3 linked regions of the Occallatibacter riparius genome follow. The protein of the gene in region 2 interacts with the protein of the main gene of each other region in a pairwise test. Links are inferred from orthologs where the notes say so. Each region holds a gene or a part of one and is shown on either strand. Other genes may lie near its edges.

The links.
Region 1: the proteins of dnaN (region 2) and dnaE interact in binary tests that used the Escherichia coli proteins (3 or more experiments, as listed by UniProt). The link is inferred for Occallatibacter riparius from one-to-one orthologs.
Region 3: the proteins of dnaN (region 2) and rpe interact in binary tests that used the Escherichia coli proteins (3 or more experiments, as listed by UniProt). The link is inferred for Occallatibacter riparius from one-to-one orthologs.

Annotation. Positions count from the first base shown.
Region 1 is NZ_CP093313.1:5,897,933-5,905,446, forward strand. The notes cover bases 1,173-5,297. They hold dnaE (DNA polymerase III subunit alpha), read right to left. Parts: upstream 4,910-5,297; coding sequence 1,373-4,909; downstream 1,173-1,372. Other genes in these bases: MOP44_RS24155 (RNA 2'-phosphotransferase), read right to left, coding at 1,173-1,342; MOP44_RS24165 (lysozyme family protein), read left to right, coding at 5,175-5,297. Also shown: asnB (asparagine synthase (glutamine-hydrolyzing)), read right to left, coding at 1-664; more of MOP44_RS24155, read right to left, coding at 779-1,172; more of MOP44_RS24165, read left to right, coding at 5,298-6,236; MOP44_RS24170 (glycoside hydrolase family 5 protein), read left to right, coding at 6,377-7,514. UniProt on the Escherichia coli protein: DNA polymerase III is a complex, multichain enzyme responsible for most of the replicative synthesis in bacteria. This DNA polymerase also exhibits 3' to 5' exonuclease activity. The alpha chain is the DNA polymerase catalytic subunit.
Region 2 is NZ_CP093313.1:1,855,705-1,861,984, reverse strand. Bases 3,390-6,280 are described here. They hold dnaN (DNA polymerase III subunit beta), read right to left. Parts: upstream 5,476-6,280; coding sequence 4,303-5,475; downstream 3,390-4,302. Other genes in these bases: MOP44_RS07370 (bifunctional folylpolyglutamate synthase/dihydrofolate synthase), read left to right, coding at 6,224-6,280; MOP44_RS07380 (hypothetical protein), read left to right, coding at 3,941-4,213; MOP44_RS07385 (DoxX family protein), read left to right, coding at 3,390-3,721. In the rest of the region: MOP44_RS07400 (ATP-binding cassette domain-containing protein), read left to right, coding at 1-32; MOP44_RS07395 (autotransporter outer membrane beta-barrel domain-containing protein), read right to left, coding at 117-2,153; MOP44_RS07390 (sigma-70 family RNA polymerase sigma factor), read right to left, coding at 2,408-3,292; more of MOP44_RS07385, read left to right, coding at 3,371-3,389. UniProt on the Escherichia coli protein: Confers DNA tethering and processivity to DNA polymerases and other proteins. Acts as a clamp, forming a ring around DNA (a reaction catalyzed by the clamp-loading complex) which diffuses in an ATP-independent manner freely and bidirectionally along dsDNA.
Region 3 is NZ_CP093313.1:3,080,429-3,086,615, forward strand. What follows is about bases 2,422-5,219. They hold rpe (ribulose-phosphate 3-epimerase), read left to right. Parts: upstream 2,422-3,386; coding sequence 3,387-4,052; downstream 4,053-5,219. Other genes in these bases: MOP44_RS12445 (hypothetical protein), read right to left, coding at 2,422-2,492; bamD (outer membrane protein assembly factor BamD), read left to right, coding at 4,401-5,219. In the rest of the region: nadB (L-aspartate oxidase), read left to right, coding at 1-300; MOP44_RS12440 (lactonase family protein), read right to left, coding at 306-1,478; more of MOP44_RS12445, read right to left, coding at 1,893-2,421; more of bamD, read left to right, coding at 5,220-5,942; MOP44_RS12460 (hypothetical protein), read right to left, coding at 6,132-6,187. UniProt on the Escherichia coli protein: Catalyzes the reversible epimerization of D-ribulose 5-phosphate to D-xylulose 5-phosphate.

The sequences.
Region 1 (7,514 bases), 4.0 Mb from region 2 along the record:
TGAAGTCCCAGTACTGGTTGAGCTGGACATGCTTGTCGGTGACAAGCATGTAGTAGCCGGGCGGGACCTGGAAGACCCCGTCGTAGAGGGTGCGCATCTGGTGGCCGCCAAAGGCCACGGAATGGAAGACGCTTTCTTCATCCCAGCGCGCGGGAACGCCGGCGGCGAAGAGGGCTTTGACTTCGGATGCGAGGTAGAGCTTGTCGTTGTGCCAGGCGTAGAAGAGCGGCTTGATGCCGAAGCGGTCGCGGGCGGCGAAGAGGCGGCGGCGGTTTTCATCCCAGAGGACGAGGGCGGACTCGCCGCGCAGATGCTCGAGGCAGTGGGGGCCTAGTTCTTCGTAGAGGTGGAGGGCGATTTCGCTGTCGGCTTTGGTGGCGAGATGGTGGCCGCGCTGCTGGAGGTCGTGGCGGATGCTCTCGTAGCCGTAGAACTCGCCGTTGACGACGACGTGCGTGCGGTTGTCTTCGCTGGAGAGGGGCTGGTCACCGGTGGCGAGGTCGATGATGCTGAGGCGCGTGTGGCCGAGGCCGACCCGGCGATCAGGGGAGATCCAGTGACGCTGGCCGTCAGGTCCGCGGTGATAAAGGCTGTTGGTGGCACGCTCAAGCGCAGCGGGAGAAACGGGTTCGCGACGCGAATAGACTCCGACGATTCCGCACATCTGTATTTGTCCTTCGTTCAGGGAAGAAGCCTAGATGTAGTCTGGGGAGAACCGTCGGCCATTATTCCACTGAGAGGGGATGGGGGGCTAGAGAATTCGTGCGTTTGGGAATTCCTATCTGGTTGTCTCGGGGAATCGCAGGTACACCGGTGGCACCGCGTCGACGAGCCAGACTCCATTCGCAGCCCTGTAAAACGGCGTACCGGAGCGATGCATTTCGCCCGCACGAACTCCAAGAACGACGGGCTTGCCATGGCGCTCGCCCACCTTCAGCGCGGTCTCGTGGGTCGCAGACAAGTGAACGAACTGGCGGGACATTTTGAGCAATCCCTGTTGCTTGATGGAATCGAGGAAGCGGGTCGCGGTGCCGTGGTAAAGCACTTCGGGAGGCGTCTGCGCCTGGTAGTCGAGGTCGACGTCAAGACTGTGTCCCTGCACGGCGCGAATGCGAGCACCGTCCTCTGAGAACTGGAAGCGCTTCTTGTCGTTTTGCTCCACAACTCTCGCGAGGTCGTCGCGCGATATCTCATAGCAGTGCGATGTGCATCCTTGTAGCAACGCATCAACGGCGCACCAGCCTGCTTCATCGAGAGTGACACCTGCCGCGTCGGGCTGATGCCTCAGAACGAGGCTGAGGAACTTGCTGACGCGAACCTGCTCTGTCTTACTGATGGCCACTAAGTGGCTCTCCCATGATTTTGTCCACTGCTATCCGACTATCTGAACTGTACCGCGGCCGGTGAGGTCTTCTACGCGCTCGATCCAGCCTTTGTCGGCGGCGACGGCCATCTGATCGGGTTCGAGGATGACGGCGAACTGGCCTTTCTGTTCGAGTTGAAGCATTACCTTGCCGGGGCCGGGTGCGGCGTCCGCTGCGGACTTGAGGGTGGCGAAGATTTCCTCGGTGGCGCGATCGAGATTGATGCGGATGCGGATGCCGCCTGGGAGCTTGACCTTCATGGCATCGAGAGGCTGCACACCACTGATGGAGATCTTGGGCGCTGAGTCTTCTTCACCCATGAGTACGCCGCGGATGACGACGGGAGCTTCAGTCTTGAGCTGCTCGCCGAGGCGTTCGTAGTCGCGCGAGAAACAGATGACGTCGATTTTGCCGGAGGCGTCTTCAAGGTGGCCCATGGCGTAGATTTTGCCGTCGCGCTTGCTTTTGCGCGGGGCCATGCCGAGGAGTGTGCCGGCAACCTGGATTTCATCGGTGGGATCGCTCTGCTTGCCCCAGACACGCTCGGGCGGCTTGCGCTCTAGGGCTTCAGCTACCGAGATGATGCCGGGAAGGTTGCGGAGTTTTTCGGCGTACTTGTCGAGCGGATGGCCGGAGACGAAGAAGCCGAGGACTTCTTTCTCGTTGGCGAGGCGCTCGCCCTCTTCCCAGTCGGGGACCTTGGGCAGGTCGTCGCCGTTCTTCTGGCCGTGCGCGGGTGTGTCGTCAAAGAGGCCGAAGAGACCGTGCTGGCCTTGCTCGCGATCGCGCTGGGCTTTCTGCGCGCGCTCCATTGCTTTGTCGACTGCGCCGTACAAGGCGGCGCGCTTGCCGAGCGAGTCGAGGGCACCGGCTTTGATGAGCGACTCGATGACGCGCTTGTTCATTACGCGCAGGTCGACCTTCTCGCAGAATTGCCAGAGGCTTTCGAAGCGGCCACCCACTTCTTCGCGGGCCTTCATGATGGATTCGATGGCGTTGCCGCCGACGTTCTTGATTCCGGCGAGACCGAAGCGGATGGCGTCGCCGTGGGGCGTGAATTGCGCGCCGGAGATTTGCACGTCAGGCGGCTCGACGGCGATGCCCATCTCCTTGCACTCAGCGATGTATTTGACGACGTTCTCGGGCTTGGAGACTTCCGAGGTTAGCAGGCCGGCCATGAATTCGGTGGGGTAGTGCGTTTTGAGATAGGCGGTCTGATAGGAGACGAGACCGTAGGCGGCGGAGTGCGACTTGTTGAAGCCGTAGCCCGCGAACTTCTCCATCTGGTCGAAGAGCTCGGCGGAGATGTCTTTGGGGTGGCCGTTGGCGACTGCACCGGAGATGAAGCGATCGCGCTGCTTGGCCATTTCTTCGGGCTTCTTTTTGCCCATGGCGCGGCGGAGCAGGTCGGCTTCGCCGAGCGAGTAGCTGGCGAGGACGTTGGCGATCTGCATGACCTGTTCCTGGTAGACAATGACGCCGAGGGTCTCCTTGAGCAGGGTTTCCAGCTCGGGTAGCATGTACTCGACTTTGCGACGGCCCCACTTGCGCTCGATGAAGTCTTCCATCATGCCGCCCTGGATGGGGCCGGGGCGGAAGAGCGCTGTGAGAGCGGTGAGCTCTTCGAGCTTTTCAGGCTTGTAGCGGCGGAGCATGTCGCGCATGCCGCTTGATTCAAACTGGAATACGCCCGAGGTGAGGGCCGCCTGGAAGACTTTCTTGAATGTCTCTTCGTCATCGAGCGGGATCTTTTCGATGTCGACGTCGATGCCGCGGTTCTGCTTGATGAGCGTGAGGCAGTCCTCGATGACGGTGAGGGTGGCGAGCCCAAGAAAGTCCATCTTGAGCAGGCCCATTTTTTCGACGGCCACCATGTCGTAGGCGGTGACGATTTCGTCGTTTTTCGTTCTTGCAACGGGGACGAGTTCAGTGAGCGCGCGCGGAGCGATGACGACAGCGGAGGCGTGCACGCCCTGGCCGCGGACGAGGCCTTCGAGTTTTTTGGCAGTGTCGATGAGCTCGCGGACGGGTTGCTCGGTCTCGTAAATTTTGGCGAGGTCGGGCACTTCTTCGAGCGCCTTGTCGATGGTCATGCCGACGGTGGCGGGAATGAGCTTGGCGATGCGATCGACGTCGCCATAGGGCATGTCGAGGGCGCGGCCGCAGTCTTTGATGGAGCCCTTGGCGGCCATGGTGTTGAAGGTGATGATCTGGCTGACCTGCTCGCGGCCGTATTTGCCCACCACGTAGTTGATGACTTCGCCGCGGCGGTTCATGCAGAAGTCGACGTCGATATCAGGCATGGACACGCGCTCAGGGTTGAGGAAGCGCTCGAAGAGGAGGACGTTCTGCATGGGATCGATGTTGGTGATCTCCATGCAATAGGCGACGAGCGAACCTGCGCCCGATCCGCGGCCGGGGCCAACGGGGATGCCGTGGTCGCGCGCATATTTGATGAAGTCCCAGACGATGAGGAAGTAGCCTGAGTACTTCATCTGGTGGATAATGCCGATTTCGTAATTGAGGCGTGCCTCGTACTCGGCGAGGGACTTGCGCAACTGGCCGGTGGCCTGGAGGTGGCCGATGGCGGTGTCGCGGCGCTTCTTGAATCCCTCGCGGCATATGAGCTCGAAGTAGCTGTCGACAGTGTGGCCTTCGGGAACATCCATCTGCGGGAAGGGATTGTCGACGGGGTGCAGCTTGAAGTTGCAGCGCTCGGCGATCTCCATGGTGCGGGAGAGGAGGCTGGGATTGTCGGGGAAGAGGCGCGCCATTTCGTCGCCGGATTTGACGAAGAACTGGTCAGAGTCGAACTTGAACCGGTCGTTGTCGTGGATCTTAGCGCCGGTCTGGACGCAGAGCATCACATCGTGGGCGTGAGAGTCTTCGCCGCAGAGGTAGTGCGAGTCGTTGGTGACCAGCATGGGGATGTCGAGTTCTTTTTCGAGGCGGAAGAGATCGTTCTGGATCTTGCGCTCGGCTTCGAGGCCCTGGTCCTGAATTTCCAGATAGAAGTTGCCCTTGCCGAAGATGTCCTGGTACTGAAGGGCTGTGGCTTTGGCCTTGGCGTAGCCGGTGGCGGCGTCCCATTTGCCGTGCTCGTTGTGGAGGTACTCGCAGAGCTCGCCCGAGAGGCAGCCGGAGGTGGCGATGAGGCCCTCAGAGTGCGCGGCGAGATATTGCTTGCTGATGCGCGGCTTGCGATAGAAGCCGTAGAGGGAGGCCTCAGACGTGATGCGGATGAGGTTGCGGTAGCCCTCTTCGTTTTCCGCGAGGACGAGGAGGTGGTTGTAGTCGTCGCCCTGGGCAGGAGCGCGGTGGTCCTCGTTCTTGCACACGTAGAGCTCGCAGCCAAGGATGGGCTTGATTCCCTTCTCTTTCGCGGCGTTGAAGAAGTGTACGGCGCCATAGATGTTGCCGTGGTCGGTCATGGCGACGGACTTCTGGCCGAGCTTGGAGACGCGGTCGACTAGCTTTTTGACGTCGCAGGCGCCGTCGAGGAGGGAGTACTCGGTGTGCAGATGGAGGTGGGTAAATTCGGCCATGGTCTAGTTCGATTTTAGTTCCGGTGCGGTTCGGAGGGATGGCGGGATCGGTTGAGGAAAAGCAGGTACGGAATGTGCTGAATCCGTTCCTTTTAGGTCGGGCTTGGGTTTGTGACAGCGATGAGGCGTCAGGGTGGGCGGGCCGCGATTTGGGATTCTCTGATGACCACTTGCATTCGATGATGCTATTAGGTCATTGCCAAATCTGCCGATTTTGAGGCATGTTGATGCTACTGGGTCGTGATCTGCGGGGTTTTCGGGGGAAATGAAGAGCTCTTTCACTGTTTTGGCATTCGTGTTTCTGGCTTCACTGGCGGCTGGGGGGCAGACCGTGCAGCCGGCACTTCCGGCGCCTGCCGCGCCCGCTCAGGCGCCGATGCAGGTGGCTCCAGCGCTGCCCGGGCAGTCCGACGTTCCGGCGCCTACTACGATTCCCGGCGCAATTGTTCGGGCGAGCGAGGAAGCGGCAGCGCTTCCTGACGCGGTCAAGATTCTCACCGCCTTCCAGCCCTCGGACGTGAAGTTTGATGTCGATGACCTCATGGACCTTCTGCGGGACAAGCGGCATGAGGGCTGGGTGCTGGCCGCTTATCCCGATCCCAAGACGGCGCAGCCGCTGATCGGCGCGGGGTTCAGTCTTGATTTGCCGGAGCGGATCCATCTCCAGCACGATGGTCTCAATCCGCATCCTTTCCTGGAGCCGTCTTCGGCGGATCTGTGGCAGGCGGCCGGGCTTGAGCCGGCACGGCTAGACACGATCCTCGCGCAGTTTCACGACCGGCTGGACGCGTGGAACAAGAAGGGCTTCCGGAAGCAGATATGGTCGCTTGAGCCGCAGATTACGGAGGCCGACGCGAATGCGCTGCTGCGGATCGGCATTATTCAAGCCGCGTATAACGCGAAGGCCTACTGCCGGAACTTCGACCGCCTGAGCGCCAGCCAGCAGATGGCGATGACGCAACTGGTTTACCAGATGGGCGTGAATCTCGAACAGTTCTCGACGTTTCTTGGGCTGATCAATCGCGACAGCGTGGGTGCGGACGGTACCGCGGCGGCGCGCGCCGATGCGAAGTACTGGCATGAGGTGCAGCTCAGCCTGGTGCAGAGCCAGTGGGCGCGGCTGTATCGCGACCGTGCACGGAACGTGATTGCGATGCTCGATCCGAATTATGTGGTGAATCCGGCGGGAGCGGAGCACTCGGTGGGTAGGGTGCTGCCGGCGCGCTCGCGGCATGCGCATAGGTCTACGCTGCGGAAAGCATCGTATTCTTCGAAGCGTCATGGAGCGACGGCGCGGAAACGGGCTGCGCGGACGAGGAAAGATTAAGCGGCTGATGCGCGGAGAGGACCTTTCCCTCAGGGGCTAAAGCCCCGCCCGCCTATTCAGTCGCAGCAATCGGCACGGCTAAAGCCGTGCCCTTTCAAGACCCAATGTGGCGGGCCGGCGGGTCGTATACTCGGGTTGCTATGTCGATCCGTAAATTCTGCTCTGTTCTTTTTTGCCTTGGTCTCTCTGTGAACTCGGCCCTCTTCGCACAACGCGGGTTTGTACATACTTCGGGCGCCAATGTCGTGGACGGCAGCGGCAAGACGATCATGCTGCGCGGCACGAATCTCGGGAACTGGCTTGAGCCCGAAGGCTACATGTTTCACTTCGATGGCGGGCCGCAGTCGCCGAGCGAGATTGAAGCACTGACGCGGGAGTTGATCGGGCCATCGAAGTCGGAGGCGTTCTGGAAGCAGTGGCGCGAGACGTATATCACGCAGGCCGACATCGATCGCATTGCGAAGATGGGCTTCAACTCCGTGCGCGTGCCGTTTCACTGGAAGTTCTTTGCGACCGATAACGCGGAGGGATTCCGGTATATTGATCAGCTTGTGCAGTGGGCGCGCAAGGATCACATCTACATCGTTCTCGATTTGCACTGCGCACCGGGTGGACAGACCGGTACCAATATCGATGACAGCGAGGGGTATCCGTGGCTGTATACGGACACCGAGGCGCAGGCGCGCACCGTTGAGGTGTGGCGGCGGATTGCGAAGCACTACGCGAATGAGTCGATCGTTCTTGGCTACGACCTGTTGAATGAGCCCATACCGCACTTCCCGCAGTTGCAACGGTACAACAAAGACCTGGAGCCGCTCTTCAAACGGCTCGTCGCGGCTGTTCGGGAAGTGGACAAAAACCATATCGTGATTCTAGGCGGGGCGCAGTGGGACTCGAATTTCAAGGTGTTCGGGCAGCCGTTCGATAAGAACGTGATGTACACGTTCCACAAATACTGGACCGCGACGGATGTGAGCGTGATTCAGGAGTATCTCGATTTCCGCGACAAGTATCATGTGCCGATATGGCTGGGCGAGTCGGGCGAGAACAAGGATGAGTGGATCGCCGCGTTTACGAAGACGCTCGAGGACAATCACGTTGGCTGGTGCTTCTGGCCCTATAAGAAGATGGATGCGAATTCGAGCCCGGTGACGTTCGACCGGCCGGAACACTGGGATGCGGTGGTGAAGCTAGCCGCGATGGCTCCGGGAACTGGGAACGCGGAGAAGCGCATTGCGGCGCGGCCGTCTCCGGAAGAGGCGCAGGCCACGTTCGATG
Region 2 (6,280 bases):
TCACGCGGCTCGCAGGTTCGTATACGACCTGATCTTTGCCTGCGCTTGATTTCCGGATCGCACTGATGCAATGTTGTGCTGATCCCGATGCGCAACCTTGCACAAGCTGGAGCCGGTTACTTCGCCTTGGGAGACGCGACCAGAATCTTGTCTTGCTTCAGCACGCGGATCGCGATGGGGTGGTGAGCGGCGCCGATGGACTTCTCCACCGGTGCACCGAACAGCTCGGGATGCAGGTACAGCCCGCGTTCCTTGTCCGGCTTGGCCTGTTCCACAGGAATCCGGTGTGCATCCGCCCAGGCATCGTGGCGCGTGCCGGTCACCTGCCACGAGACTTTTACGTTCGGCTTGTCGGTCAGAATGATGAAACTGTGGCTTGTCATTTCGCCGGCGACGATGGCCTGCGCGAACTGGCCCATGACCGTGAGTTGATAGCGGAAGTCACGATTAAGCGCTTCGAACCATTCCGGCATCTGGACCACGGCCTTGCCCTGCGCGTTCGTGGTCACGACCCCGTCATAAATGTTCTTCATGTCGGGCGACTCCACGAAGGAGTGGGACAGATACTTGTTGGCGGGGTCCAGGGGGTGATCGATTTTGAAGGAACCGCCAGCCTTCGAAAGATTGCCCTGCACCGCCACATTACCCAAAAAGTAACCTGCAAAGCCGTACGCACTCTGGGCAAAAATGGCATCTCCTCCCGCGGTGTTGAGAGCCGCTACACCCGATCCTGCGTCGGAGTGCGCGATACCGTCGACACCATCGGGCCCGAACCCATCTGCCGTAGTCGTGTAACCGAAACTCTCGCCTTTTACTCCCTGGCCGCTGGAACCGTCTGCCTCGCCCTTCACTCCACGGCCGCCGTTGAAGCTGAATCCAACCACGCCAGTTCCGGCTCCGTTCACATCTCCTTCCACACCGACAGCATTGCTGCCCGAGTTCTTGTTGAACCCGGAGATAGCCGAGACAGCATCCATATCTGCTATGCCCGTGATGCCGCCCGCCGCAAGCAGGTTATTCAAGGTGGCGTTACCGTAAGCGTCCCGCTTAACGATCGCATACGGAATGTTCTGGTAAGTAGGTGCAACCACCCAATTCAGGCCCAGCACACCGCTGCCGGTGACCGGCCCTCCGCTTACGGTGAAGTCAGCTGCCGGAGCACTCAAGCCCACGCTGGTCACCGTGCCGCTTCCGCTTCCCTGGGGAAAGGTCTGCCCCGGCGCAAATTGGATGATTCCCTGACTGGAAATCGAAAGGCCGGTCTCTACCGGCGCCGGTTCCACGGATTTGAACAAAAGGGATAAGTTCGCGGAGGGCGCATCCGTATTGTTCCCGGTGGGCTCCGCCTGCCATTGGAAAGTCTGCGCTACGGCTGAAGCCGTGCTGCTATTGAAGGACGAGGCACTGAAGCCCTGCGGTTGTGAGACCCTGCCTGCCGTTGCCGTTGCCGGGCTGGCAAACGGCAGCAGCAAAGGTCCGTGGATAGTGGTGGCGCCGTTCACATCGAGCTTGACTGTGGGTTTGCTGATGCCAATGCCTACGCCGGTTCCATTGTCAAAGATCTGGGAGCCGATGATGTCCGAGCGTCCATCGAATTTTGCGAGTGCATTCGGTGCACCTCCGGCGGTCGTCACTGCAGTGGCTGCCGCGGGTACAGGCTGAGGCATGGCAACGGAGGAACCCGGAGCGCTGGCCGCGGCTCTTGTTCCTGCCAGCAGAAACGCAGAGGCCGGGTATCCGCCGAGCGTCTGCGCATCGGCCGCTTTCAGCGCATACGGCACACTGAGCAGCAGCACTCGCGGCTGCTCTCTACCCGCGTTCACGCGGACGCCTAGCCATCGCGAGCCCGCTGAACTGAACAGCTCGAGCGGCAAACCGTACACGCTGGTCGCGCCCAGTTGCACGGTGTAATTGCCCTCGGCGTCGACCATCGCATTCTGCGTCTCCATCCACAGCGGATCGTCTTCAAACTGGTCCTTGTAAATGGCGAAGCTAACGCCCGTGATGCCGGCCATGGGCTTGCCTTGTTCATCCAGCGCCTTACCGGAAAAGTTCACCAGCCGTGGCACGGCGCCGCTCGACTTCGGCACTCCTGGTTGTGCATTCAGAAAAGAAGAAAGCAGAAGAGCTGCAATCACACTAAGCAATTTCACGAAAGTCCTCCTTGCTCCTCGCTGCTCCATACGAGCAAGGCCGCGTCGCATCAAGTGCGCGGCGCGAATAGAAGCTCCTGTTCGAGATATCGCGAAACAGGAGGAGGAAGACGACAATACGGAAACAGAAATTACGGCGGGACGGGGTGCATCCCGCGCGTTTGCCGTCTCGTGACCACGTACGCGGAACTCCCGCCCAACAATCTTCCCTCTGTGAAATGACCCAGTGATTCTTGACTAGCCAGGCGTGCCCCTCAATCCGGTGGAATGCCAAAGTTCAGCGTGCGGAGACGAGCAGGGTCGGCAATTACCTCCATGGCGGTAATTTTCGACTTCCTCACGGTGCAACGAACCGCAACCCTCAGCCGCCCACCAGGAGCGATGACGAACCCCACGTCTCCATCCACCACCACTGGCTGCGCGATCTGGGCAGCGCCACTATACGTTAATGCCTCCTGAGCCACGTCCCGTGCGCCGCGGAGCTCTCTGCCTTCCGCGGCCGCCACCGCCACCCGGTCGGCCCGACGCACCACGTCCGAATCCAGAACGGCGAGCAGGCTTTCGATATCACCTGCACGCAACGCCCTAAGGAACGCTTCAACCGTTTGCCGCTTCCCAGACAGAGACGCGGCTGGCCGCGTTCGCCCTCCACGTACGCGACGGCGAGCGCGACTGGCGAGTTGCCGGGCTGCTGTCGGCGTCCGGTCCACGATTGAGGCAATCTCCTCAAACGAGACGCCGAATACGTCGTGCAGCACGAACGCCACCCGTTCGGCAGGAGTGAGCCTCTCCAGCACAACCAGAAATGCGAGGCCGACAGATTCCGCCAGCAGGGCTTCATCTTGAGGACTTCGTCGCCCGCTATGCACGATCCGCGGCCCCGCGGTGCTCTCTTCCAGCGCTTCTTCGCGGCGCGCCGTTCGCGAGCGCAGGATATTCAGACAAATTCGCGCCACGACAGTTGTCAGCCACCCTTCTAAATTGTCGATACCAGCCGCATCTGCCCGGTTCACGCGAATCCAGCATTCCTGGACCGCATCGTCCGCCTCTCCGGCAGATCCGAGCATGCGAAAAGCCACAGCCCTCAAGTGCGATCGATTCGCCTCGAATCTCTCCGCCACCCAATCATTTCCGCTCATCGGTCACATTCTCTCCTTCCCCCGGGTCACTGGGATGACACCCGAAGGCCAGCCTTCGTGACAAAGGGAGTTTCCAATATGCATCTCGCTTATCTCATCGTGATCGTTCTTACCGCCTCAGCGAACATCTATGCCGGCATATGTGATTTCACGCTTCCCAAGTGGATCGTCACAAACATCAAACGGCTGGAGCTTCCGCTGCGGTGGCTCCCGACCCTCGGCGTCTTAAAGATCCTCGGCGGCCTGGGTCTGCTTGCGGGCATCGTTGTGCCGCCCATCGGCATTGCCGCCGCAGCCGGACTGGTTATCTACTTTGTTGGCGCTATCGTGACAGTTCTGCGCGTGCGCTGGTATGCCAATCTTCCCTTTCCCATCGCGTGGTTCACTCTGGCTCTATGCGCATTCGTGTTATGCATGCGCACCGCCTGACAGCCATGTCCGAACTCAGCCGAAGATACGTTCTTGCGCTTCCTATTTCGGTCCGCGGCGTATCCCAAAGTGGTACGACCTGGCGGAATTCGTGACTGGGGTCACGGAGGCGACTTCGCGCCGGTTCCGATAATCAGAGCGCAGGCCTGCGCATCGGGTTGCGATAACTGCAGCTGACGATGCACCGGTGCCGAGCTCTCTTTCAGGGGTAACGCCGTCATGTCTTCTATTCCGTTCATGTGGGTCGCGTGGGGTTTGGTGTTCTTGATGTTCATCGGCTTCCGGGTCTATGTCGCCAGGATGAGCCGCAACGAGGACGACCAGCTCGTGCTGCAGGATTCGTCAGCGCATCTTCGCCAAGAGCAGGAGGTCATCATCGACCGGCTGCAGAAGACCAAGCCGGTGGGACGCGCGATCCTCGCGCTGTTCGGCGTGATGACCCTCTACGTAGCCGGCTATTACGTGATGGATATGGTGCGGCAGTTCAAGTAGGTCGCTTTTCGCGATGTCTGAAAACACGAAGCCCTTGCCGGTCGGCAAGGGCTTCGCTGTTGCTGCTGCTACTGTTCTTGATTCGCTGTTCAGATCCGCATCGGCATCAACACGTAGCGAGACTTGTACTCCGCGTCGGGATCCTCAGGCCGCATCTGCCCGGCCGACTGCGAGTCCTTGAACTCGAGCCGCACTTCGCCTTCATTGCCCAGGGCCTTCAGGAAATCAAGGATGTACGTCGAGTTAAAACCGACGACGATCGGATCGCTGGAGTAGGGCGTATCAATCGTGTCCTCTGACTCGCCGGACTCCGTCGATTGCGAGCTGATCTTCAGCTCGTTCGACTCAAGCCGCAGGCGGATGGCGCCCGAGCGCTCATCGGCAAACTGCGCCACACGCTGGATAGCTCCGGACAGTTCGCTCGATCGCACGATAGCGAACTTCGTATTGTCGCGCGGCATCACCGCTTCGTAATTCGGGAACTGACCGGAGAGCTTGCGCGAGCTCAGCGTGCGGTGACCGACGCGGAAGAACAGTGTGTGCTCATCGTCAGCGAACTCGACCTTCTCCGCGTCCGAGTTGGCGAGCAGCGTCTGCAGTTCCTGCAGCGCCTTGCGCGGAACCAGGACCCGCTTCTCGCCGCTGATTCCGTCAAGCACTTCGCCGGCCTTCTCAACGAACGAGAGGCGATGGCCATCCGTGGCGACCATGGCGATAGACTCGGCCTTCAGCACCATCAGCGCGCCGTTCAGCGTGTAGCGCGACTCCTCATTCGAGATCGCGAAGATCGTGCGGCTGATGAGGGTCTTCAATGCCGCAGCCGAAATACTCGTCACGGCGATCGTCGGAAACTCAGGCACTTGCGGGTAGTTCGCGCGCGCCATACCGACCATCTTGGTGTTCGAGCGGCCGCTGCGGATCTGCACCCAATGGTTCTCAAGCAGCTTGATGGATATCTCGCCGTCGGGCAGGAGCTTGATGTAGTCGTACAGCTTGCGGGCCGGAATGGTGCACGACCCAGCCTTCTTGACCTTCACGCCTGCGCTGGTCCGGATCGCCTGGTCCAGGTCGGTTGCCGTGATGCTCAGCCGGTCGCCTTCGGCTTCGATCAGAAAGTTCGAGAGAATCGGAATGGTGGTTTTGCGCTCCACCACGCTCTGCGTCGCGGTGAGTTCCTTCACCAGTTCCTGGCGGCTTACGGTAATCTCCATCGCTGCCCCCTGCGCGGCCGGTTTCTCCACTTCAGTTTCCACGATCGACATACACCCACCCCTCGTTCCGCGGCTCTCCGCGGCCACTGCTGCCTCGCAGCCACAGCAAGTTTCAACGCGGCTTCACGCTGGCCACACTGTACATCACCCTAGCGCATCGCGGATACGGCTGTCCCTGCTTGTTCCTGATTGTATTCATCTTTCTGCACATTGCGCGCGTGGAAAACAGGCACGAAAGCGTGGAAACGGCGGCTGAATCCCGTCAGACGCGGTTGGAGACACAGCCTGCAGCGGCAAGCCGCGGATGCGAGATCCGCGGAGGGATCAGGCTGAGCCAATGCGGTGCGACGGCCGAGGCGTTTTCCGTGTGTGAGTCTCTAATCTTTCCCAGTACCCTCCGTAGTTCGCGCTGGAAAAGTGGAAATATGGCTCAACTCATTCTGCTGGCTTGCCTTGAGTGCCTGTCCACATTTCTAAAAGGCGGCTGTGCAATTCCGGACAAATGGAAATCCGCCTCGTAAGCAATCCCACCCACCCCGCTTTTCCCACGTCTTCAACAGGAGACCGAATCACCCCTGTGAAAACCGAAGCCCCATTGTGGGAAGCGCGTCCGCACCCTCATGAACGAAGGGGATGAGATGCACCGGTCTCCCACAGCGGACGATGTTTCCACGTCTTCCACACACGCTTTCTGAATGCTGGAAATTGAGGTCAAAACTGTCTCAGGCCTGGCGCTCCCAGACAATCCGAATCCTGGGTGCAGATTCGCCAGATTGCCAACCTTCTATACTGAAATTTCATGTCCTACGCGGCGGCCATTGATGCCCTGAACGCGTTGGCGCCGGAACTCCACACC
Region 3 (6,187 bases), 1.2 Mb from region 2 along the record:
CAGATGTGGAGCTATGCAGGGCTGCTCCGCGCGGAAGAGACGCTGCGGTTGGGCCTCGAGGGGCAAGGCGAATGCGAGCAGGTTGTGGAACGGCTTCTGCAGGAAGGCAAGCAGAGCCGGGCCTTGTTTGAGGCTCGCGCTGTGAGTAGCGTGGCGAAAACCATTCTGCGGTCGGCGCTGGCGCGAACGGAGAGCCGCGGCGCGCACTTTCGCAGTGATTATCCGCAGCGGAACGATGCGGAGTTTCAGAAGCACTCGATTGTGGGCCGCGGCGATGAGGTTGTGTTCGAAGCTTGGTAAGAGCTTCAGGGCACGGCGACGATTGCGTTGGGACGGGTTGGGTCGGTTCCGGTGGACGCGGTGGCGCCCGCTACCAGCTTGCCGGGCGTAGTCGTGTCGTAGGTGTAGGTACTGAGGTCGGGACTTCCGCCGGCATTCACGGCCAGCAGGTAGGTTCCGGTGTTTTCCTGCGCGAGGCCGACGGTGTTGGTGCCGGCATTGATGGTGTTGATCACGGCCCCGAGCGAGTAGACGCCGCCGGTGGAGACGATGGGGAAGCCGGTGATGTTGCTGGTAGTGCCGGCGCCGGTCACCGTCTTGTTGGCTACGTAGACATAGTTGGTCAGGGGCACGATGGCAGACGGGCCCGCGCCAGCGGTGGCGTAGGGCGAGCCGGAGACCTCGGCGATGTGCGTGGAACTGATGGTGAATACGCGCAGGCCGCCGGTCTGGGTGCCGGAGACGGCGACGGTTTCACCCACATAGAGGAGACGATTGGTGGGATCGACGGCGATGGCGGTCGCGCCCCCGCCGGACTTAAGCACCTTGATGTTGCTGAGAGTGCCAAAGGGATTGCCGGTGGAGTTTGCGGTGAACGGCAGGATTTCGGTTCCGCCGGTGCCCATGGCTACGAAGATGTAGGGGGTGCCCTGATTGGCCGGCGAGGCCGCGATTCCGTTGAGGAAGGTGTTCGGCAGCTGGGCGGTTTGCACGGTGCGGGCGGTGTCGAGGATGCCAGTGGAGGCGGAGATGGGGATGGCGTTGAGGATGCCGCTGCCGCCGATGGATTCGATGAGCCAGGTGCCGGTGCCGTCGACGGCCATGGAGGTGGGGAGATCCTGGCTGATGGCCTGGGAGTTGTTGAGCAGGGTGAGCGCGCCGCTGGAGGCAATGCTGTAGGCGAAGATGCCGCCGCCGGTGCTGACGTAGAGGAAGCCGCCGCCGGGTGCGATGGCCATGGCGTACGGGATTACTCCGAGGGACGCCGAGCCGCCGGTGACGGCTTTGGGCGTGGTTGAGCCGGAGGCGAACGCAAAGCCGACGACCTGCTGGGTGGTCTGATTCAGCACGTAGAAGACGCCGCTGGCGTTGCCGCCGCCTCCGCCACCGCCGCCGGAGGGCTTGTCCCAGAAGCCGCTGCAGCCGGTCAACAGTACAGCCAAACCGAGGGCCAGGTGCGCCCAACGAACGCGATTCATTGCCTGCTCCTTTGTGCTTAAGCCTTGCGCGGATCACCCCGGCGGAAGGATAAATCCGCGAAGAACACGTTCAGGGTATCGCCCGCAGGCGAGAGTTGTCTCGCGCGCGGGATGTTGCGCCGGTTCAGTCAATTGGACGCAGGGAGGGGGGGATACGCTCGAAGGCGGGGAGTAGGGAGTAGGGAGTAGGGAGTAGGGAGTAGGGAGTAGGGAGTAGGGAATAGGGACCGGGGACTAGGGACCAGGGAACAGAGAGGCAGGGACAAGGGAAAAAGGGACAAGGGACAGTCAGCTGATCTTTTGGGCAGGGATATCCTGTGTGGCTCGTTGGCATGGGGTGAAGCGGCAGGGTGTTGAGTGGTTCAGGGGTCTCCTTGGCAATTTAGCAGGTTGGCGCGTCGGCGAGTTAGCAGGCTAGCTGGCTGTCGGGAGGGCCAAGCCGCTCTTGGTGAAGGGGGAGGGGGTGGGGGGTGCCTTCTTCCAGGGAGCCAGAGGGGCTTCAGGGATGGTTTTGCCAGAGAGGATCTGCTCGAGCATGGCCTGCACGTGGGCTTTCTCCTTGTCGTTTGCCACCTGCGGTGGGGCCATCGCGCCTGCGGCGCCATTCTTGCCTGGGGGGAGGGGGGTGGGCACCTGCGCCACCTGCGGTGGGGCCACTGCGCCTTCCGCGCCTTTCGTCGCTAGGGGAGTAGGGGTGGGTGCCGGTTGGGGCTGCGGTGCTTTGGATTGCTGTTGAGCGGTGCGGCGGGAGCCGACGGCGATCTGGGTGGCGTAGAGGAGTTTTGCGGCCTCGGCGGTGGTGAAGATTTCGAGGACGAGGCCGTGGGTGACGCAGGCCAGGAATGCGTCGATGGTGGCCGGGGTGAGGAAGGGCATGGCTCGGCGGTAGGCGCGGTTGACACGGGCGAGGGATTCAGGACTGTGGTCGTTGCGGGCATCGTCTTCGGCGCAGGCTTTGTTGTAAGCGTCGAGGCAGCGTTGTACGGCGGATTCTGGTGTGATGGTCGTGGACATGGTTGTACCTTTCGTAAATGTGGTTGTGGTTTCACCCGGTCGCGGTGAGTTGTGCGGGCGCGGGGGCCCCTCCCCGGTCCCCAAAAGCTAGGGACCGGGGGCACCCTGCGCCCGGATTGGGTTTTGGGCAAAGAAAAGCCCGCCGGTTTGGCGCCGGCGGGCGGTGTTTTTCCTGATTAATTTAAGTGTGGCATATTTCGAAGGTAAATCGGCAATTATTTTCGATTTGTATGTAGCTGATAATTTGGCTACTTACAGACTATTTTTCGAAATACCCCTTGACAAGATTTCCACACCACCTGCGGTGGGGCCAACCGCGGCTTCGCCGGCATGCTCGGCAGGGCACCTGCGGTGCGGCTGACCGCGGCTTCGCCGCCATTCTCTGGCCACCTGCGGTGGGACCACTGCGGCTTCGGCGCCATTCTCGGCTGGGATTGAGTTGGTGGCTTCCAGTCAAGGGGTCGTGCGGGAGCGGAACGGGTGGAAAAGCGGGTTCTTCACTCCGTTCAGAATGACAAGTTCGTTGGTGGGAACGCCCAGCCCGAGCAGCAGATTCCCTTCGGGATGGACCAGAAAGAAGAGCAAAAGCAAAGACTCAGGCTGGGTGGGGTTCGCGGTTTCCCAGGTCCCAAAACCGGGGACCTGGGGCACCCATTTTGTGTGGGGGAACGAGCGGGTGGCTGGGTTGGGATCTGTGGTTTCCCACCCTGTCGCTAGAAGGAAGCGACAGGATGGGGCACGGTGAGTTCGTTCGTGAACCGGCAAGGCACATGCGGGTCCTTCGACTGCCCCTTCCGCTTCGTTGCACCAGGTCGCGGCTCGATATCCAGATGACCAAGCAAAGGCGAGGCGGCTGGTAGACTGGCGTTGCAGGGAGGCGTTCCCGTTAAGCGCATGGTTGAGCTTGTTCCATCGATACTTTCCGCTGATTTTGCGCGACTGGCCGAGGAGATTGCGGCGGCGGAGCGCGGAGGCGGGACCGTGATCCACGTGGACGTGATGGACGGGCATTTTGTGCCCAACATCACGATTGGGCCGCCCGTGGTTGCCAGCCTGCGGAAGGCTACGAAGCTGCCGCTGGATTGCCACCTGATGATCGAGAATCCCGATGAGTTTATTCCGGCGTTTGCTGATGCGGGCGCGAACTGGGTGAGTGTGCACTATGAGGCTTGCCGCCACTTGCACCGGACGCTGGAACTGATTGCGAGCCACGGGATGAAGCCGGGGGTGGTGCTGAATCCGGCGACGCGGGTGGAAGTGATCCGCGACATTCTGCCGATGGTGCACCACGTGCTGATCATGAGCGTGAATCCAGGGTTTGGCGGGCAGAAGTTTATCGAGTTCTCGCTGGACAAGATTCGCGAGCTGGCGCGGCTGCGGGCGGAGCTTGGCTTGAGATTCAGGATCGAAGTGGACGGCGGGGTGGCTCACGACACGGTGGAGCGGGTCGTCCAAGCAGGAGCGGAACTGCTGGTGGCCGGGAATGCGGTGTTCGGCGCGGGGGATGCGGAGAGGCATGCCCGGGACTTGCTCGATGCTGCTAAGCGCGCCGCTGGTTGAGGTTTGTGGTTTCCCACCCTGTCGCCAGAAAGAAGCGACAGGATGGGGCACGGCGGATTCGAGGCGGAACCGGCGGTGTTGAAAGCGGGTTCTTCCCCTTCGCTGCACTCAGGGTCAGAATGACAAGGTTGTGGGAGTGTCCAGGAAAGACAAAGGCAAGAACAACCGCAGATCCTTCGCTCCGCTCAGGATGACAGGCCTGGTGGGGATGCTCGGGATCAAGGGCATTTCAGGGTGGGTGTGAGCGGATAAGATAGGGAAGATCCCCAGAGCAAGACTTGCGGTGCGAGACGGGCGAGAACAATCGGGTAGAGGCGGGGCAAGGCTGATCCGCCGCGAAGAGGAATTATGAATCGGTATTCGAACAGGATGGTCGCCGGGGCGCTGGCTGCGCTGTTGCTGACGAGCGCGTCGGCGTATTCGCGGGAGAAGCAGCCCAAGAAGAAGAAGAACCAGGACCTGAGCGCCAATCCGCTGGCCAATGTGAATTCGAAGCAGCCGGACAAGGAACTGTTCGACAAGGCCATGTTGGCGTTGAAGAAGGGCAAGTTCGACGTGGCGCGGCTGGATCTGCAGACCATGCTGAACACCTATCCCGACTCGGAATACAAGATGCGCGCCAAGCTGGCGGTGGGCGACAGCTGGTTCAAGGAGGGCGGTACGGCTGCCCTGACGCAGGCCGAGGCCGAGTACAAGGACTTCATCACGTTCTTCCCAGATGCGCCGGAAGCTGCCGAAGCGCAGATGAAGGTGGGCGACATCTACTACCAGCAGATGGAGAAGCCGGACCGCGATTTCAATAACGCGGTGAACGCGGAGCGTGAGTACCGGAACATGATCAACATGTTCCCGGATTCGACGCTGATTCCACGGGCGAAGCAGAAGCTGAGGGATGTGCAGGAAGTTCTGGCGGAGCGGGAATCGCAGATCGGGCTGTACTACCTGAGCAAGGAGAACTACCCGGCTTCGATTGCGCGTTTGCAAACGGTGGCCGATACCTATCCGCTGTACTCGAAGGGCGACCAGACGCTGCTGAGCATTGGCGATGCGTATGCGGGCGAGGCGAGGCTGTGGGCCATGTCGAAGGCGTCGGGCGCGGTGAAGGAGCGCATGCGGGCGCTTTACCTGGACAAGGCGGCTCAGGCTTACGGCAAGGTGGTGACGCGGTATCCGATGGCTCCCCATGTGGAGGATGCGCGCGACCGGCTGGTGGCAATGAATCGTCCGGTGCCTGAGGCGACGGCGGCACAGGTGGCCGAGAACAAGGCTGAGCAGGACAGCGAACAGCCGATCCGGTTTACGGACACGATTCTGGGGCTGATCAAGCGCGGCCCGACGGTGGTGCAGGCGGTGCACGTGGGTGATCCGAGTCTGCAGGATGCGAAGCGCACGCTGGCGCCGGATATCACGAAGGAAAACGTCGCGTACTTCAAAGAGGCGACCGGTCAGCCGGTGGAGAATCCGAACGGTGCGAAGCCGACGGGGGCGAATGAGCCTCCGCGGAGCGACCGGCCGAGCGAAGCACCGGTGCAGACGGGCGGAGAAGGCGGTACGGGCGTGGGCGTGCAGATTGTGGGTGCACCGGGCGCGGGTGCTGTGCCGGCGACGTCGGGGAATACCAATCCGGCGACAGTGGGTTCGGGTGTCGGCAACAGTGCGGATCCGAACGCGCTGGTGAAGCCGATTGTGCCGGAGACGCGGGCAATGCCACAGGCGGAGAAGCCGGCGGCGGCACCGGACCAGATCAACGACATCAAGCCTGGGCAGAACCAGCAGACGGCCGACGCGGCGGCGAACAGCAAGCAGAAGAAGCCGAAGGCGGACCTGAGCGAAGAGTCGTCGAGCAAGAAGAAGAAGAAGAAGGGGCTGGGTAAGTTGAACCCGTTCTAAAAAGGCAGGGAACAGGCAACAGGGAACAGAAAAGCAGGGATTAGGAACGGAGTAAAACGGCGGGGACCCTTCGACTGCACTCAGGGGCAGGCTCCGGAACGAGGGACGGAAGGGGCAAAGAGGCCGCATCCAGGTTTGGGTGCGGCCTTTGTGTTTGTGGTGGGTGAGCGTGGTGGTTGCGCTGTGGTGTTAGACGGTGGTGTGGTTGTCGGCCCAGGCTTCGCGCAGGGCATCGGCGGCCTTCT